3 regions of the Pseudomonas sp. Tof1 genome follow, and region 1 is predicted to be linked to each of the others. Evidence: predicted binding sites of a transcription regulator. Region 1 holds the regulator's gene; each other region holds the start of a gene.

Region 1 (5,609 bases):
CAGCCAGCGCGCCCAGGCGCAGTCGCTGGGCTACACCGTGGTCGATGCCAGTACCGTGGTCGCGACCCACCTCAACCAGATTCTGTACAAGCACTCCAGCGAGCTGATCGGTCACGAGGAAGTCCAGCAGCTCATGCAACTGCTGGCCAAGAACTCGCCGAAACTGGCCGAGGAACTGGTGCCGGGGATCATTTCCCTGTCGCACCTGCTCAAGGTGCTGCAGGCGTTGCTCGCCGAACACGTGCCGGTGCGCGATATCCGCACCATTGCCGAAGCGATCGCCAACAATGCCTCCAAGAGTCAAGATACTGCCGCTTTGGTTGCCGCCGTGCGTGTCGGTTTATCCCGCGCAATCGTCCAAAGCATTGTAGGGCTTGACTCCGAGCTGCCTGTGATCACCTTGGAACCCAGGTTGGAACAAATATTGCTCAATAGTCTGCAGAAGGCCGGACAAGGCTCGGAAGAGGGCGTTCTGCTCGAACCGAGCATGGCTGAAAAGCTTCAGCGTTCACTGATTGAGGCCGCCCAGCGTCAAGAGATGCAGGGGCAGCCGGTGATCCTGCTGGTAGCCGGTCCGGTTCGCGCGATGCTTTCGCGGTTCGGACGCCTGGCGGTACCCAGCCTGCATGTGCTGGCTTACCAGGAAATTCCGGACAACAAGCAAGTCACCATCGTTGCGACAGTAGGGCCCAACGGCTGAGGTAGTGGGTTATGCAAGTTAAGCGTTTTTTCGCCGCCGATATGCGTCAGGCCATGAAGCTGGTTCGTGACGAATTGGGCTCGGACGCGGCCATCATCGGCAACCGCCGGATCGCCGGCGGTGTCGAGCTGACGGCTGCGCTCGACTACAAGCTCTCGGCCCTGGCCCCACGGGTTCCGAACATGGAGCTCGAGGACGAGTTGCGCAAGACCCAGTCGCGGATCGTCACCGCCCAGGCCGAACTGAGCCTGCGCAGCGAAGGTGAAAGCGATGCAGGCACCAACCGCCAACTGTTCGCCGGCCTGCCGCTGACCGCGGCGGAGCCGCTGATCGAACCGACCTTCGACGAGCCACGCCGTCCGGCTCCGGCCCCGGCTGCAGCGGCCCCGGCGGTGGACCAGCGGGTTTTCGAGTCGATGCGCTCGGAGCTCAACGGCCTGCGTGAACTGCTGGAAGTCCAGCTCGGCTCGCTGGCCTGGAACCAGTTGCAGGGGCGCCAGCCGGAGCAGGCCAACCTGTGGCGACGCCTGCAGCGCATCGGCCTGTCCGGGCCGCTGTCGCGCGACCTGCTGGCACTGATCACCGACATCCAGGACCCACGCCAGGCCTGGCGCATGCTGCTGGCGCACCTGGCACGCATGATCGTCACGCCCGAGATCGAACCGCTGGAAGAGGGCGGGGTGATCGCCATGGTCGGCCCGGCCGGCATGGGCAAGACCACGACCCTGGCCAAGCTGGCCGCACGCTACGTACTCAAGTACGGCGCACAGAATATCGCGCTGGTAAGCATGGACAGCTTCCGCATTGGCGCCCAGGAGCAGCTCAAGACGCTGGGGCGGATTCTCAATGTCTCCGTGACCCATGTCGACCCCGGCCAGTCCCTGGCACAGGCCCTCGATCCGCTGCTGCGCAAGCGCGTGGTGCTGATCGACACCGCCGGCCTGCAGGCCAGCGACCCGGCCTTGCGCATGCAGCTGGAAAGCCTGGCCGGTCGCGGGATCAAGGCGAAGAACTATCTGGTCCTGGCCACCACCAGCCAGAAGCAGGTGCTCACCGCCGCCTACCATAGCTACAAGCGCTGTGGCCTGGCCGGTTGCATCCTGACCAAACTGGACGAGACGGCAAGCCTCGGCGAAGTGCTGAGCCTGGCCATCAGCCATGAACTGCCGGTGGCCTATCTGACCGATGGCCCGCGGATCCCGGACGATCTGCATCTGCCACGCCGTCACCAGCTGGTGAGCCGGGCGGTGAGTGTGCAGATGCAGGAAGAACCCAGCGAAGAGGCCATGGCCGATATGTTCGCTGACATCTACCACAGCCCCTCCAAACGAGTGGGGTGAGGTAACCATGAAGACGTTGCAACGCATCTACATCGATGGTCTGCCAGGCATTAGTCTCCCTCGGGAGCGCGCAGCCAGTTATGTGGCCTTCCGTCTACGCAAGACAAGGTAAGAAGAGAACATGGGTAGCATGCATCCCGTACAGGTGATTGCGGTGACCGGCGGCAAGGGTGGCGTCGGGAAGACTAACGTGTCAGTGAACTTGTCCCTGGCGCTGGCTGAGCTTGGCCGGCGTGTCATGCTGCTGGATGCCGACCTGGGCCTGGCGAATGTCGACGTTCTGCTGGGGCTGACCCCGAAACGGACCCTGGCCGATGTGATCGAGGGCCGCTGCGAGTTGCGCGATGTGCTGCTGCAGGGGCCTGGCGGGATCCGTATCGTGCCGGCGGCCTCAGGCACCCAGAGCATGGTCAATCTCAATCCGGCCCAGCATGCCGGCCTGATCCAGGCGTTCAGCGATATCGGCGACAATCTCGACGTGCTGGTGATCGACACCGCTGCGGGTATTGGTGACTCGGTGGTCAGTTTTGTCCGCGCGGCCCAGGAAGTGCTCCTGGTGGTCTGCGACGAGCCGACCTCGATCACCGACGCCTACGCGCTGATCAAGCTGCTCAACCGCGACTACGGCATGAATCGTTTCCGGGTGCTGGCCAACATGGCCCAGAGCCCGCAGGAAGGGCGCAACCTGTTCGCCAAGTTGACCAAGGTCACGGACCGCTTCCTTGACGTGGCCCTACAATACGTCGGCGCCGTTCCCTACGACGAATGCGTTCGCAAGGCCGTGCAGAAGCAGCGTGCGGTCTACGAAGCCTTCCCACGTTCGAAATGTGCCCTGGCGTTCAAGGCCATCGCGCAGAAGGTCGACACCTGGCCGTTGCCCGCCAACCCGCGGGGGCACCTGGAGTTCTTCGTCGAACGTCTGGTACTTCAAACGAGTGCGGGACCGGTGCTATGACTGCAAGTGGCTATCGCATGTATTCCAAGTCTTCGCGTGACAGCCAGTATGAATTGATCGAGCGATACGCGCCGCTGGTCAAGCGCATCGCCTATCACCTGCTGGCACGGCTGCCGGCCAGTGTTCAGGTCGAGGACCTGATCCAGGCCGGGATGATCGGCCTGCTCGAGGTTTCGACCAAGTACGACTCGGGCAAGGGCGCGAGTTTCGAGACCTATGCCGGTATCCGCATTCGTGGCGCGATGCTCGACGAGGTGCGCAAGGGCGACTGGGCACCCCGTTCGGTACACCGCAACACCCGCATGGTCAGTGACGCAATCCGCGCAATTGAAGCGAAAACCGGTCGCGACGCTAAAGATCATGAAGTTGCAGCCGAACTCCAGTTGAGTCTCGATGATTATTACGGGATTTTGAATGATACCTTGGGCAGCCGCCTGTTCAGTTTCGACGACCTGTTGCAGGACGGCGAACATGAAGGGTTGCATGAGGATGGCGCGAGTGCTCATCTCGAACCGTCGCGCGATCTGGAGGATGAACGCTTCCAGGCCGCACTGGCGGACGCGATCGCCAATTTGCCGGAGCGTGAGCGGCTGGTGTTGTCGCTGTACTACGACGAGGAGCTGAACCTCAAGGAAATCGGTGAGGTCCTGGGGGTCAGCGAATCACGGGTCAGCCAGTTGCATAGCCAGTGCGCAGCCCGTTTGCGGGGGCGTTTGGGAGAGTGGCGAGCGCGTTGACGGGGCAGTGTGTGGGGACACTGCGAACGAGACCGATGCAGCGTGTGACGGTGTATCGGCGGCTCGGCCGGTTGTGGTTTCCATGCAGTAGGGTACAGAGCCTTGTCGAGTGTTGTGCCGAATTGATTTAACAGCGCGTCCAGGTGCTGAAACGCGTTTAAGACTGCTTGGAGGTCGAATTGAACAAGAACATGAAAATCCTCATTGTTGATGACTTTTCAACGATGCGGCGGATCATCAAGAACCTGTTGCGTGATCTCGGGTTCACCAACACTGTCGAGGCCGATGACGGTACTACCGCCATTCCGGTGCTGAACAGTGGCAGCATCGACTTTCTGGTCACCGACTGGAACATGCCCGGCATGACCGGCATCGATCTGCTGCGCCACGTGCGTGCCGACGAGAAGCTCAAGCACCTGCCGGTCCTGATGGTAACGGCCGAGGCCAAGCGCGAGCAGATCATCGAGGCCGCACAGGCCGGTGTGAACGGCTATGTGGTCAAACCATTCACTGCCCAGGCGTTGAAAGAGAAGATCGAGAAGATCTTCGAACGCATCGGTTGATGAAGTCCGCCACGGGGGCGCTATGGAGCACTACGAATCCTCTCTGGGCGATTTTGAATCGACCCTGAAAAAACATGCTCGTGAGCTGGTCGAAAGCCTTGAAAAAGGCCGCTTCGGCGACGCCGTGCAAATGATCCATGAGCTGAACCAGGCCCGTGACCGCGGCTTGTATCTGGAAGTCGGCAAGCTGACCCGCGAGCTGCACAGTGCGATCGTCAATTTCCAGATCGATCCCACCATGCCGCAAGCCGAGGAAGTCTCGCAGATCACCGATGCCACCGAGCGCCTGTCCTATGTGGTCAGGCTGACCGAGGCTGCGGCCAACCGCACCATGGATCTGGTGGAGAGCGCGACCCCGCGGATCAATGGCCTGAATGACGAGGCCAAGGCGCTGAGCGCCGACTGGGGGCGGTTCATGCGGCGCGAGGTCGGTGCCGAGGAATTCCGTGCGTTGGCCCGCCGGGTCGACAGTTTTCTGACGCGCAGCGAGCAGGAAACCCAGGCGGTTTCGAGCGAGCTCAACGACATCCTGCTGGCCCAGGATTATCAGGATCTGACCGGCCAGGTGATCAAGCGCGTCACGCAGATGGTCACCGAGGTCGAGAGCAACCTGCTCAAGCTGGTGCTGATGGCCAGCCATGTGGATCGCTTTGCCGGCATCGAACATGACCGTGAAGCGATCCTTGCGCAAAAAGATCCACAAAAACAAATGGCAAAGGGTGAAGGTCCGCAGATTCATGCCGATAAACGTGAAGACGTTGTGTCCGGCCAGGACGATGTCGACGATTTGCTTTCCAGCCTTGGATTCTAGGAGCACCCATACACATGAGCTTCGGCGCCGATGAAGAGATCCTTCAGGATTTCCTGGTTGAGGCCGGCGAGATTCTTGAGCAACTGTCCGAACAACTGGTCGAGCTGGAAAGCCGGCCGGACGATGCGGACCTGCTCAATGCCATCTTTCGCGGTTTTCACACTGTAAAAGGGGGCGCCGGCTTCCTTCAGCTCAACGAGCTGGTGGAGTGCTGTCACATCGCCGAGAACGTGTTCGACATCCTGCGCAAGGGTGAGCGTCGCGTCGACGCCGAGCTGATGGACGTGGTCCTGGAAGCGCTCGATGCGGTCAACGGCATGTTCGGCCAGGTGCGCGAGCGCAGCCCGATCACTCCAGCGACCCCGGAGCTGCTGGCGGCCCTGTCGCGCCTGGCGGAACCCGCCGGTGCCGAACCGGCGCCGGAGCCCGTGGCCGAGGTCGCGGCAGCCGAGCCGGAACCGGTGGCCGAAGCGGTCGCCGAAAGCCCGTCCGGTGACATCACC
Region 2 (5,609 bases), 1.3 Mb from region 1:
GAACAGGGCTTCGAGCGCCTCTTGCGGTGGCATCAGCCCCGGAGCCGGTGGCTGGCCCAACTGGGTACGCTTGGGGTCGACGAAACGTGCGCCGGGGATATGCCCCGCGCCGTAGCGGGCGCTGCTGGTCAGGTCCACCAGGATCAGCCCGGGGGTGTCGAGACGCGGCAGCAGGTCGCTGGGCTCGATCACCAGCGGCAAGCCAGAGAAGTCAGGCATGTGGGTTCTCCTGGACGCAAAGGGGAGGATTGTAGCGCAAGCTTCAGGCGCTGCGGTTGGTAAAGGCGTGCAGCGCCTTTTCGATACATTGCATGGTTTTGCCGAAGGCTTGCACGGTGATCTCCGAAAACGGCACGCCCGCCTGGTCGGCCAGGATCACCATCACCACCCGACCGTTGTTGCTCAGCGAGCGCAACAGCAGGTGTTCGCCGGGAAGGAATTGCGCCCGCAGGCTGTTGGGCAGCAGTGCCTGGAACTGGCGAGCGTTTTCTGGCGACAGGCGAATCTGCGCGGGCTGCTTCATCAGTCGTTGCAGCAGCGTGCTCTGGGCCACCTGCAGGATCAGATTGCTCGCCTCGGCGGGAAGGCCGGCGGTCTGGTGCACCCGCAGTGCGCTGCGGCTGCGGTCGGTCATCAGGATCATCACCCGGCGCAGGCCGCAGGCCGCCAGGGCGTCGCGGGCCACGGTGGTCAGGTGCATGGCGTTGGTGAAACGGCTGGGTTCGGCCAGCAGTTGTGCGCAGTGCCTGCGCCAGAGCCCCATCGCCGCGGCGTCAGGGGCAGCGGCCGGCAACAGGTCGGCATGCACGCGGCGCACATGCCACGGCCAGATCAGAGCCTCGGCCGGGTGCCACAGGTCCTGCATCGAATGCTGGTTGGCGCTCTGGGCCGCCTGCTGGTGGATCTGTTGCTGCAACTCGTTCATCGGCTGCTGCAGGTACAGGCTCGACAGGTACTGCCAGCGCAGGCAGTGCGGGCTGTCCCAGGCCTGTTGTGCCGCCACGGCCAGGCCGTTGGCCAGCAATACGGTGTTGGCGGGCTGGTTCAGCCAGCGGCGCAGTTCGGGGTCGGCATCCAGTTGCTGTTGCTGGTGCAGGGGGCTCTCATTGTCGCGGGCGATATGCAGTGCCTGGGCGAGGGTCTTGCGTTCGTTGAGCAGCGTTTGATAACCCTGGGTCACCCACACTGGCAGGCGCCAGAACTCGGCCATGGCCTGGCATAGCTCCAGCAGGCGCACGCCGAACAGCTCCCGTTCGACCCTGGCGGCGGGCTCGTGCTTGTGCAGCACCCGCAGTTCCCAGGTTTCGAGCAGCCTGGGGTGGGTCAGTGCCAGTGGCCACAGGGGGCCAGGAACAGCAGGCTGCCCCAGTGGATATCCTGCCAGAGCCGGGCCAGGCGGGCGGCAAACAGGCCGTTGGCCTGCTGGCTGGCATGCTGGCTGATCAGTTGCAACTGGCGCAGGGCGATCGGAATGTCTTCGGGCAGTCGTGCGGGCAGGCGCTCAAGCAACTCCTCGGTACGTTTCAGACCGAGGCGATTGATCGCGATCTCGAGGTTTTCGGCCGGCTCGGTCATGCTGCCGTGGGTGTGATGGTTGGCTTCGCAGATCACGCTCAGCGCCAGGGCCGGGCTATCCTGCATCAGCTCGGCGATGTCGCGCAGCGAGCTGCGGCTGTCGCGGATGGCCCGGCAGACGCGGTCGTGGCTGTCCTGCGGGACGGGCAGGCGAACGCCCTGCAACAGCCTGGTCCAGCCTTGCAGGGTGTTCGGTCTTGCACTGGACACAGCCGTTTGATTCGTCATGATTAAGCGCGATCATCACCATTAATGCGCCCGGAACGGGCCTGACGGCGCTGCGCTGGTCCTGCCGCCGAGGCCATGCACTGCCGGTTTTCTGGCTTTTCGCCTGAACTGGCTATAGTCTGGCGCAGTTTCGCCGATAAGTAGAAGAAGAGATTTACTAACTTCCGAATATGACCTTGAACCCGACTCAACAAGTACTCTCATTCTATGGCTAAAATCATCGGCATCATTGTCGTATTCGCGAGCGTGCTCGGCGGGTACGTGCTCTCCCACGGCAAGATTGCGGCGCTGATCCAGCCCTTCGAGGTCTTGATCATCGGTGGTGCGGCGCTGGGTGCTTTCCTGCAGTCCAACCCCGGCTACATGACCATGCACGTGGTCAAGAAATCCCTGAGCATGTTCGGCTCGCGCTTCAGCCACACCTTCTATATGGAAGTGCTCGGCCTGATCTATGAGATCCTCAACAAGAGCCGTCGTGAAGGCATGATGGCGATCGAGGGTGACATCGAGGATGCAGCGGCCAGCCCGATCTTCGCCAAGTACCCTGCCGTTCTGAAGGATGAGCGCATGACTGCGTTCATCTGCGACTACCTGCGCATCATGTCCTCGGGCAACATGGCTCCCCATGAGCTGGAAGGCCTGTTCGACATGGAACTGCTGAGCATGAAGGAAGAACTCGAGCATCCATCCCATGCCGTCACCGGCGTGGCCGACGGCATGCCCGGCTTCGGTATCGTCGCGGCGGTACTGGGGATCGTGGTGACCATGGCCTCCCTGGGCGATGGCGACCAGAAATCCATCGGTCTGCACGTGGGTGCGGCACTGGTGGGGACCTTCTTCGGTATTCTCGCCGCCTATGGCTTCTTCGGTCCGCTGGCGCAATCCCTGGCCCACGATGCCAAGGAAGAACTGAACGTCTACGAGGCGATCAAGGCCTCCCTGGTGGCCTCGGCCTCCGGCATGCCGCCTTCGCTGGCAGTGGAGTTCGGGCGCAAGGTGCTCTATCCGAAGCATCGGCCGAGCTTCGCCGAGCTGGAACAAGCGGTTCGCGGTCGCTGAGTCATGGAGAACAATCAGCCGATCATCATCAAGCGCGTCAAGCGCTTTGGCGGCGGGCACCATGGCGGTGCCTGGAAAATCGCCTTTGCCGACTTCGCGACGGCGATGATGGCCTTCTTCCTGGTGTTGTGGCTGCTGTCCACCGCGACCCCGGAGCAGAAGATCGCCATCGCCGGCTACTTCAAGGACCCGATCGGTTTTTCCGAGAGCGGTACGCCCTACATCATCGACCTGGGCGGTTCCCCGACGCTGGCGCCGGACAAGACCCTCAACCCGGAAGTGAAGTCCCAGCCGCAACCGGACAAGGTCACGGTCGACACCGAGCAGGTGGAGGGCATGGCCGAACAGGTCGAGAAGGAGCGCCTGGAACTGCTGCTGCAGGAGTTGCAGAACAAGGTCGACGAAAGCCCGCAGTTGCAGAAGTTCAAGGACCAGATCCTGTTCGAAATCACCCCGGACGGCTTGCGCATCCAGATCATGGACGCGGAAAACCGGCCGATGTTCGACTCCGGCAGTGCGCGCCTGAAGCCTTACTTCGAGGACATCCTGCTGGCGATGGCCGACACCATCAAGGCGGTGCCGAACAAGATCAGCATCAGCGGCCATACCGATGCCAAGCCGTACGCCGGCACTGGCGACTTCGGCAACTGGGAGCTGTCGGCCAACCGCGCCAACGCCGCGCGCCGTGCACTGGTGGCTGGCCGTTATCCGGACTCGCAAGTGGCGCGAGTGGTGGGTTATGCCTCGTCGGCGCTGTTCGACAAGGCCGATCCGTTCAACCCGGTCAACCGCCGCATCGACATCGTGGTGCTGACCAAGAAGGCCCAGAAAGCCATTGAGGGCGAGCAGGGCGCGGACGAGGCCAAGCCGGATGGCGCGGCACCGGCTCCCGGCGCGCCTGGCGCCTCGAATGCGGCCCCGGCCGACCCGAATGCGCTGCCGGCGGACAAGCAGCCGCTGCCCGCCCACGAGGTGCGGCAACGCTTGAACATCTTCGAGGATGGTGTATTGAAGATGGACGAGACGGGCAAGCCCAGAACCGGCTCCTGAGCCAGACGACAAGGCCGCGATGATCGCGGCCTTGTCGTTTCTGTCATTTCAATAGCTGTCTTGCGGCAGGCTGGCGATGATCGAGCGGTAGCTGTTCATCCGCTGCTGCTGGATACGCCCGTCTTCCAGGGCCTTGAGCAGGGCGCAGCCGGGCTCGCGATCGTGCTTGCAGTCGCGGAAGCGGCAGGTACCGAGCAGGTCGTTGAACTCGATGAAGCCGGCCTCGACATCGGCGCGGCTGACGTGGCCCAGGCCGAATTCGCGAATACCCGGGGAGTCGATCAGTTCGCCGCCGCCGGGGAAGTGGAACAGGCGCGCCGTGGTGGTGGTGTGGGTGCCCTGGCCGGACAGCTCGGACAGCGGGCCGACGCGGGTTTCCACCTCGGGCAGCAGGCTGTTGACCAGCGAGGACTTGCCGACCCCGGACTGGCCGACGAACACGCTGATGCGCCCGTCCAGTTGCCGTTGCAACTGCTCCATGCCGTTGCCGTGGTGGGCCGACACTTCCAGCAGCGGATAACCCAGTTGCCGGTAGACCGCCAGCAGCGCATTCAGGGCCGGGGCGTTGTGCTCGTCGATCAGGTCGAACTTGTTCAGCAGCAGCAGCGGGCGGATGCCGGCGTGCTCGGCGGCCACCAGATAGCGGTCGATCAGGTTGGCGTGGGGTTCGGGCAACGGCGCGAAGACGATCACGATCATGTCGACGTTGGCGGCCACCGGCTTGAGCTGGCCGCGGCTGTCCGGGCGCTTGAGCTCGGTGGTGCGTGGCAGTTGCGCGACGATCACGCCGATGCCCTGGTTGCCCGGGCGCCAGACCACCTGGTCGCCGGTCACCAGGGCTGGCAGGTTGGCCCGCAGGTGGCAGCGGAACACCTGGCCCTTGAACTCTCCTTCCAGGGCCTCGACTTCGACCTGCACGCCGAAGTGCGCAATCACCAGGCCTGTCTGTTCAGGGCCCAGGTCACCGCCCTCCAGGGCTTCCACGGCCTGTGACTCGCGTTTGGCGGCGCGTGCGGCGCGTTCGCCCTGGATCTTTTCGATGCGCCAGTTCTGGCGGCGGTTGAGCTGGCGTTTGGCCATGGGTGTTCCGTGTGGTCGAATCGTCGGGGAGGGTCAAGCGGTCGCGAGTTTAGCACGCCCGGCAAGCGCAGCCTGCGCTAAACTGTGCGGCTATGCCGAGGAGTCAAGCTATGCAAAATCCACAGAACCTGATCTGGATCGACCTGGAGATGACCGGTCTCAACCCGGACACCGATGTCATCATCGAAATGGCCACCATCGTTACCGACAGCGATCTCAATACCCTGGCCGAAGGCCCGGTGATCGCCATTCACCAGAGCGACGAGATCCTGGCCGGCATGGATGAGTGGAACACTCGCCAGCATGGCGGTTCGGGCCTGACCCAGCGCGTGCGCGAGAGCCGCATCAGCATGGCCGAGGCCGAGGCGCAGACCATCGCCTTCCTGGAGCAGTGGGTGCCCAAGGGCAAGTCGCCGATCTGTGGCAACAGCATCTGCCAGGACCGCCGCTTCCTGGCCCGTCACATGAAGTCCCTGGAAAGCTATTTCCACTACCGCAACCTGGATGTCTCCACCTTGAAGGAGCTGGCGGCGCGTTGGGCGCCGCAAGTGCGTGACAGCTTCCAGAAGGGCAGTACCCACCTGGCGCTGGACGACATCCGCGAATCGATCGCCGAG
Region 3 (5,609 bases), 2.1 Mb from region 1:
CGACTCGGCACTGTAGGAGCGTGGCTTGCCCGCGAATGGATCTAAAGACCGGCGCCGCCTCACCGGAACCGATCAACCTCCTGCCGCAGTTCCGCCGCCAGCATCTCCAGCTCGCGCGCGGTCTGCGCCAGGTTGGAGACCACTTCGCGCTGTTCGCTGTTGGCCAGGGCGATGCTCTGCAGGTTGCTGCTGAGCAGGGTCGCGGTGCTGCTCTGCTCCTGGGTGGCGGTGGTGATGGCAGCGAATTGCTGGCCGGCCGAGCGGCTCTGTTCGTCGATACGCGCCAGCGCCGAGGCGACGTTGGCGTTGCGCGACAGGCCTTCCTGCATCAGCGAGTTGCCCTGCTCCATGGTCTGGATGGCATGACCGGTTTCCTGCTGGATGCTGTGGATCATGCTGGAGATCTCGTCCGTCGCCTCGCGGGTACGCCCCGCCAGGCTGCGTACCTCATCGGCGACCACGGCAAAACCGCGGCCCTGTTCGCCGGCCCGGGCGGCTTCGATGGCGGCGTTGAGCGCCAGCAGGTTGGTCTGCTCGGCGATCGAGGTGATCACGCCGACGATGCCGCCGATTTCCTGGGAACGCTGGCCCAGGGTGTTGATCACCGTCGCCGTGCTGTTCAGCGCCGCGGCGATCTGTTCCAGGGACGACGAAGCCTCTTCCATGGAACTGCGGCCGATACGGGTCTGCTGGGCATTTTCCTGGGCCAGGCGCTCGGTATTGCTCATGTTGTCGGCGATGTTCAGCGAGGTGGCGCTGAACTCTTCGACCGCGCCGGCCATGCTGGTGATTTCGCCGGACTGCTGTTCCATGCCTTCGTAGGCGCCGCTCGACAGGCCGGACAGGGCCTGGGCACGGCCGTTGACCTCCTGGGCCGCCTTGCGGATGTGCTCGACCATGGTCGACAGCGCCTGGCCCATCTGGTTGAAACTGCCGGCCAGCTGGCCAATCTCGTCCTGGCTCGACACATTGAGCCGTACGCTCAGGTCGCCAGCGCCCAGGGCCTGGGCCTGGCGCACCAGGTCACCCAACGGACGCAACTTGCTGCGCAGCAGCCAGACCGCCGCCCCCACCGCCAGCAGCATCGCCAGCAGGCTGCCGAGCACCAGGCGAATACCGACACTCCAGGTCACTGCGCTGATTTCGGCCTTGGGCATGCTCGCCACCACTGACCACGGGCCATCCGCGAAAGGCACCGCGACGCTGTAGATGTCGTCGCTCCTGTCGCTCCAGAAGCGCCCCTGGCCGGGCTGTTTCGCCAGGTCGGCGATCACCTTGGCCGCCTGCTCGGGGTCGTTCACCTCGGCTGGCGGTACCAGCCAGCGTTTCTGTTCGTCGAGCAACGCCAGGGAACCGGTGGTGCCGATGCGGAACCGCTTGAGGTTATCGAACTGCGCCTTCTGCGCATCGGTGTAGTCGAAGCCGACGAACAGCACCGCGAACACCTTGCCGCTGCTGTCGCGCACCGGGGTGTACTGGGTCATGTAGTAGCGGTCGAACAGCAGGGCCCGGCCGACATAGCCCTGCCCCGCCATCAGCTTGGCGTAGGCCGGGTGCTGGTGGTCGAGCAGGGTGCCGATGGCACGGCTGCCATCCTGCTTGGTCAGGGAGGTGCTGACGCGGATGAAGTCGTCGCCGCTGCGCACGAACAGGGTCGCAACCCCGGCGGTCATCTGCTTGAAATCGTCGACTTCGGTGAAATCGTTGTTGAGCAGCTTGTCGCGCAGGTACAGGCCCGGAGCCTGGGTGCCGGCCACGCTGACCGGCTCATCGGTGCGCGCGCTCAGGCCGTTGCTGAAGCGCTTCTCGAACAGCCCGCTGAGGCGCTGGGTGTTTTCGCGCAGGGTCCCGTGGAAGGTGTTCAACTGGTCGGCGAGCAGACGTGCTTCGCTGGCCAGGTGCTCTTCGCGGGTGTCGAGGTTGGCCGAATCCAGCGAACGCAGGGCGAATACGGTGCTGCCGCTGATCACCACTGCCAGGATGACGGAGAGCGCAAGGCCGAGTTGCGTGGCGATTCGGGCACGGGGTTGAGGCATGAACAGCTCCTGACCGAGTGGCCGGGTCATCCCTGTCCCTGGCGCTACCCGGCTTTTCTGTATGTTGAGTCGTGAGGGGCCTTTCTGAACGAAGGTTCCATGTCGCTACAGTCGGCTGCTCAAGGAGATACTTGAGCAATTTGCAGGGGTATCTGCCAGAAATCTGATTGATGGGCCGTGTGCTCAGCCCAGGCGCTCGACCTGGGGCAGTTCCATGGCGGCGACCTCGCCTTGCAGGAAGTCGCTCAGGCGGCGCAGACGCTCGCCGCCGGGGCGGGTCTTGGGCCATACCAGGTAATAGTCTTCGCCACTGGCCACTGCCGTCGGCCAGGGCAGGCTCAGGCGTCCCTGGGCCACGTCCTCGGCCACCATCAGCAGGTCGCCCATGGACACGCCGTAACCACGGGCCGCTGCAATCATCCCCAGTTCCAGGGTGTCGAACACCTGGCCGCCCTTGAGGGAAATACGCTCGGACAGCCCCATGCGCTCCAGCCAGTTGCGCCAGTCACGACGGTCCGGCGTCGGGTGCAGCAGCTCGGTGGCGGCCAGGCGCTCGACGTCCCAGGGCTGGTCGTTGAGCAGGGTCGGTGCGCCCACCGGGATCAGCCATTCGGAGAACAGGTAGCTGGACTCCCAGTCCGGCGGGAAATGCCCGGCGCCGAGCAATACCGCGCAATCGAACGGTTCCTGGTTGAAATCGACGTTGTCGACGTCCATCCAGGCGCTGGTCAATTGCACCTCGTTGCCTTTCTGCAGGTGCCGGAAGCGGCTGATGCGGGCCAGCAGCCAGCGCATGGTCAGGGTCGACGGCGCCTTCATGCGCAGGATGTCATCTTCGGCGCGCAGGGTGTCGCAGGCCCGCTCCAGCGCACCGAAACCCTCGCGAATGCCCGGCAGCAGCAACCGCGCGGCCTCCGTCAGTTGCAGGTTGCGGCCGTTGCGCTGGAACAGCCGGCAGGCGAAGTGCTCCTCCAGGGTGCGGATATGCCGGCTGACCGCGCTCTGGGTGATCGACAGTTCTTCGGCCGCCCGGGTGAACGAGCTGTAGCGCGCCGCCGCTTCAAAGGCGCGCAAGGCATAGAGAGGGGGCAGACGACGAGACATTCGTGACCTTCCGGGAACGGGATGGAACAGCACCAGGCAGGTACTCATACATGAGTTTTTATCATGCGAGCAATCGTTTTTATCCCTTTGTGCAAAGCCGTGCAAGCGCCGAGAATCAGTCCTTTAACCCTCCTGTCCCCCTTCGAGTCTGATGATCATGCAGCATCCAGCACGTACCGAGCTCCTGGCCATCCTGCGGCTGTCCGGGCCGTTGATCGCCTCGCAGCTGGCGCACATGCTGATGGTGCTGACCGACACCCTGATGATGGCCCGGCTCAGTCCCGAGGCCCTGGCCGGTGGCGGCCTGGGCGCGGCGAGCTATTCGTTCGTGTCGATCTTCTGCCTCGGGGTGATTGCCGCGGTCGGTACCCTGGTGGCCATCCGGCACGGCGCCGGCGACACGCAGGGCGTCACCCGCCTGGCCCAGGCCGGGCTCTGGCTGGCCTGGGCCATGGCGCTGGTCGCCGGCCTGCTGCTGTGGAACCTCAAGCCGCTTCTGCTGCTGTTCGGCCAGACGCCGAGCAACGTGCAGGCCGCCGGCCAGTTCCTGCTGGTACTGCCGTTCGCCCTGCCCGGCTACCTGAGTTTCATGGCCCTGCGCGGCTTCACCAGTGCGCTGGGGCGGGCCACGCCGGTGATGGTGATCAGCCTGGGCGGGACCGTGGCCAACTTTTTGCTCAACTACGCGCTGATCACCGGCATGTTCGGCCTGCCGCACCTGGGCCTGACCGGGATCGGCCTGGTCACGGCCATCGTCGCCAACTGTATGGCGCTGGCCCTGGCCTGGCATATCCGCCGGCATGCGGCGTATCGCGACTACCCGCTGCGGCGGGGCCTGTCGCGGCCGAACGGTCAGTACCTGCGCGAGCTGTGGCGGCTGGGCCTGCCCATCGGTGGCACCTATGCGGTGGAAGTCGGGCTGTTCGCCTTCGCCGCCCTGTGCATGGGCACCATGGGCAGCACGCAGTTGGCGGCGCACCAGATCGCCCTGCAGATCGTCTCGGTGGCGTTCATGATTCCCGCGGGGATTTCCTACGCCATCACCCTGCGTATCGGCCAGCACTACGGGGCCGGGCAACTGCTGGACGCACGGCGGGCGGGGCGGGTCGGGATCGCCTTTGGCGCGGCGGCCATGCTGGCCTTCGCCATGCTGTTCTGGCTGGCACCGAATCAGTTGATCGGGCTGTTCCTGGACCACAATGACCCGGCGTTCCGCCCGGTGATCGAACTGGCGGTCAGCCTGCTGGCGGTGGCCGCGTGGTTCGAGCTGTTCGATGGCACCCAGACCATCGCCATGGGCGCGATCCGCGGGCTCAAGGACGCCAAGACCACCTTCCTGGTCGGGCTTGGTTGCTACTGGCTGATTGGCGCGCCGTCGGCCTGGCTGCTGGCGTTCAACCTCGGCTGGGGACCGACCGGGGTCTGGTGGGGGCTGGCGCTGGGGCTGGCGTGCGCGGCGACCGGGCTGACCCTGGCGTTCGAATGGCGGATGAAGCGGATGCTGGGCAAAAGCGAACAGAAGGCATCGGCTCAAGCGGCCATGAACTGCGCCCCGTAAGGGGAAGACTTTAACCGCCTGTGGGCGCCGGATCGATCCGCGAACAGGCCCTCGAGACCGTCAAACGCTTCGCGGATCAATCCGACGCCTACAGCGATCGTGGTGAACGCCGGATCAGCAGACAGCCTCGATCGCCGGCCGATTGGCACAGGACGTCAGGTACTGCGCCAGTTCCTCCAGCGGCAACGGCTTGCTGATCAGGTAGCCCTGCACCTGATCGCAGCCGAAACCGTGCAGCAGGGCCAGTTGCTCCGGCGTCTCGACGCCCTCGGCCACCACTTCCAGGTTGAGGTTGTGGGCCAGGTTGATCATGGCGTGAACCAGCTTGCGGTTCTCTTCGCGCAGCTCCATGCCGCCGACGAAGCTCTTGTCCACCTTGAGCAGGGCGATCGGCAGGCTGTTGAGGTGCACGAACGAGGAGAAGCCGGTACCGAAGTCGTCCAGGGAAAAACGCACGCCCAGACGCCCGAGGGCGTCCATGGTCTGCTTGACCAGGTCGCTGCGACGCATCACCGCCGTTTCGGTCAGTTCGAACTCCAGCCATTGCGCCTCGACTCCACGCTCGACAATCAGCCGGCTCAGGGTCGACAGCAACTGGCTGTCCTGGAACTGCCGGAACGACAGGTTGACCGCCATGTGCAGCGGCCCCAGCCCGCGCCCAAGCAGGTCCTGCATATCGCGCAGGGCTCGGGAAATCACCCAGTAGCCCAGCGGCACGATCAGCCCGCTCTGCTCGGCCAGCGGCACGAATTCGCTCGGTGGCAGCAGGCCGCGCTCGCCATGGCGCCAGCGCACCAGTGCTTCGAGGCCGACGATCTGCCCGCTGCCCAGGTCCAGGCGCGGCTGGTAGTGCAGTTCCAGCTCGTCGCGGCGCAACGCCCGACGCAGTTCGCTTTCCAGGTCGGCGAGGC

Evidence for each region. The regulator FliA, encoded in region 1, starts transcription of late flagellar genes. The targets are predictions, from matches to a motif close to CTAAAGTTTNNNNNNNNNNNGCCGNTAA.
Region 2: a site for FliA is predicted at 1,916-1,943, ahead of motA (flagellar motor stator protein MotA). Genes of this name have one in related genera too.
Region 3: a site for FliA is predicted at 2,145-2,172, ahead of ACZ5KU_RS30530 (methyl-accepting chemotaxis protein). Genes of this name have one in related genera too.

Annotation. Positions count from the first base shown of each region.
Region 1 covers NZ_AP024344.1:1,836,201-1,841,809, forward strand. The annotation lists gene flhA (flagellar biosynthesis protein FlhA) at 1-700, shown strand, start outside; gene flhF (flagellar biosynthesis protein FlhF) at 712-2,040, shown strand; gene fleN (flagellar synthesis regulator FleN) at 2,162-2,995, shown strand; gene fliA (RNA polymerase sigma factor FliA) at 2,992-3,732, shown strand; gene ACZ5KU_RS08535 (chemotaxis response regulator CheY) at 3,924-4,295, shown strand; gene ACZ5KU_RS08540 (protein phosphatase CheZ) at 4,318-5,106, shown strand; gene ACZ5KU_RS08545 (chemotaxis protein CheA) at 5,121-5,609, shown strand, end outside.
Region 2 covers NZ_AP024344.1:571,221-576,829, forward strand. The annotation lists gene ACZ5KU_RS02530 (rhodanese-like domain-containing protein) at 1-219, opposite strand, end outside; partial or broken gene ACZ5KU_RS02535 (HDOD domain-containing protein) at 263-1,803, opposite strand; gene motA (flagellar motor stator protein MotA) at 2,011-2,862, shown strand; gene motB (flagellar motor protein MotB) at 2,866-3,912, shown strand; gene rsgA (small ribosomal subunit biogenesis GTPase RsgA) at 3,961-4,992, opposite strand; gene orn (oligoribonuclease) at 5,103-5,609, shown strand, end outside.
Region 3 covers NZ_AP024344.1:6,755,191-6,760,799, forward strand. The annotation lists gene ACZ5KU_RS30530 (methyl-accepting chemotaxis protein) at 60-2,036, opposite strand; gene ACZ5KU_RS30535 (LysR substrate-binding domain-containing protein) at 2,220-3,140, opposite strand; gene ACZ5KU_RS30540 (NorM family multidrug efflux MATE transporter) at 3,292-4,698, shown strand; partial or broken gene ACZ5KU_RS30545 (putative bifunctional diguanylate cyclase/phosphodiesterase) at 4,813-5,609, opposite strand, start outside.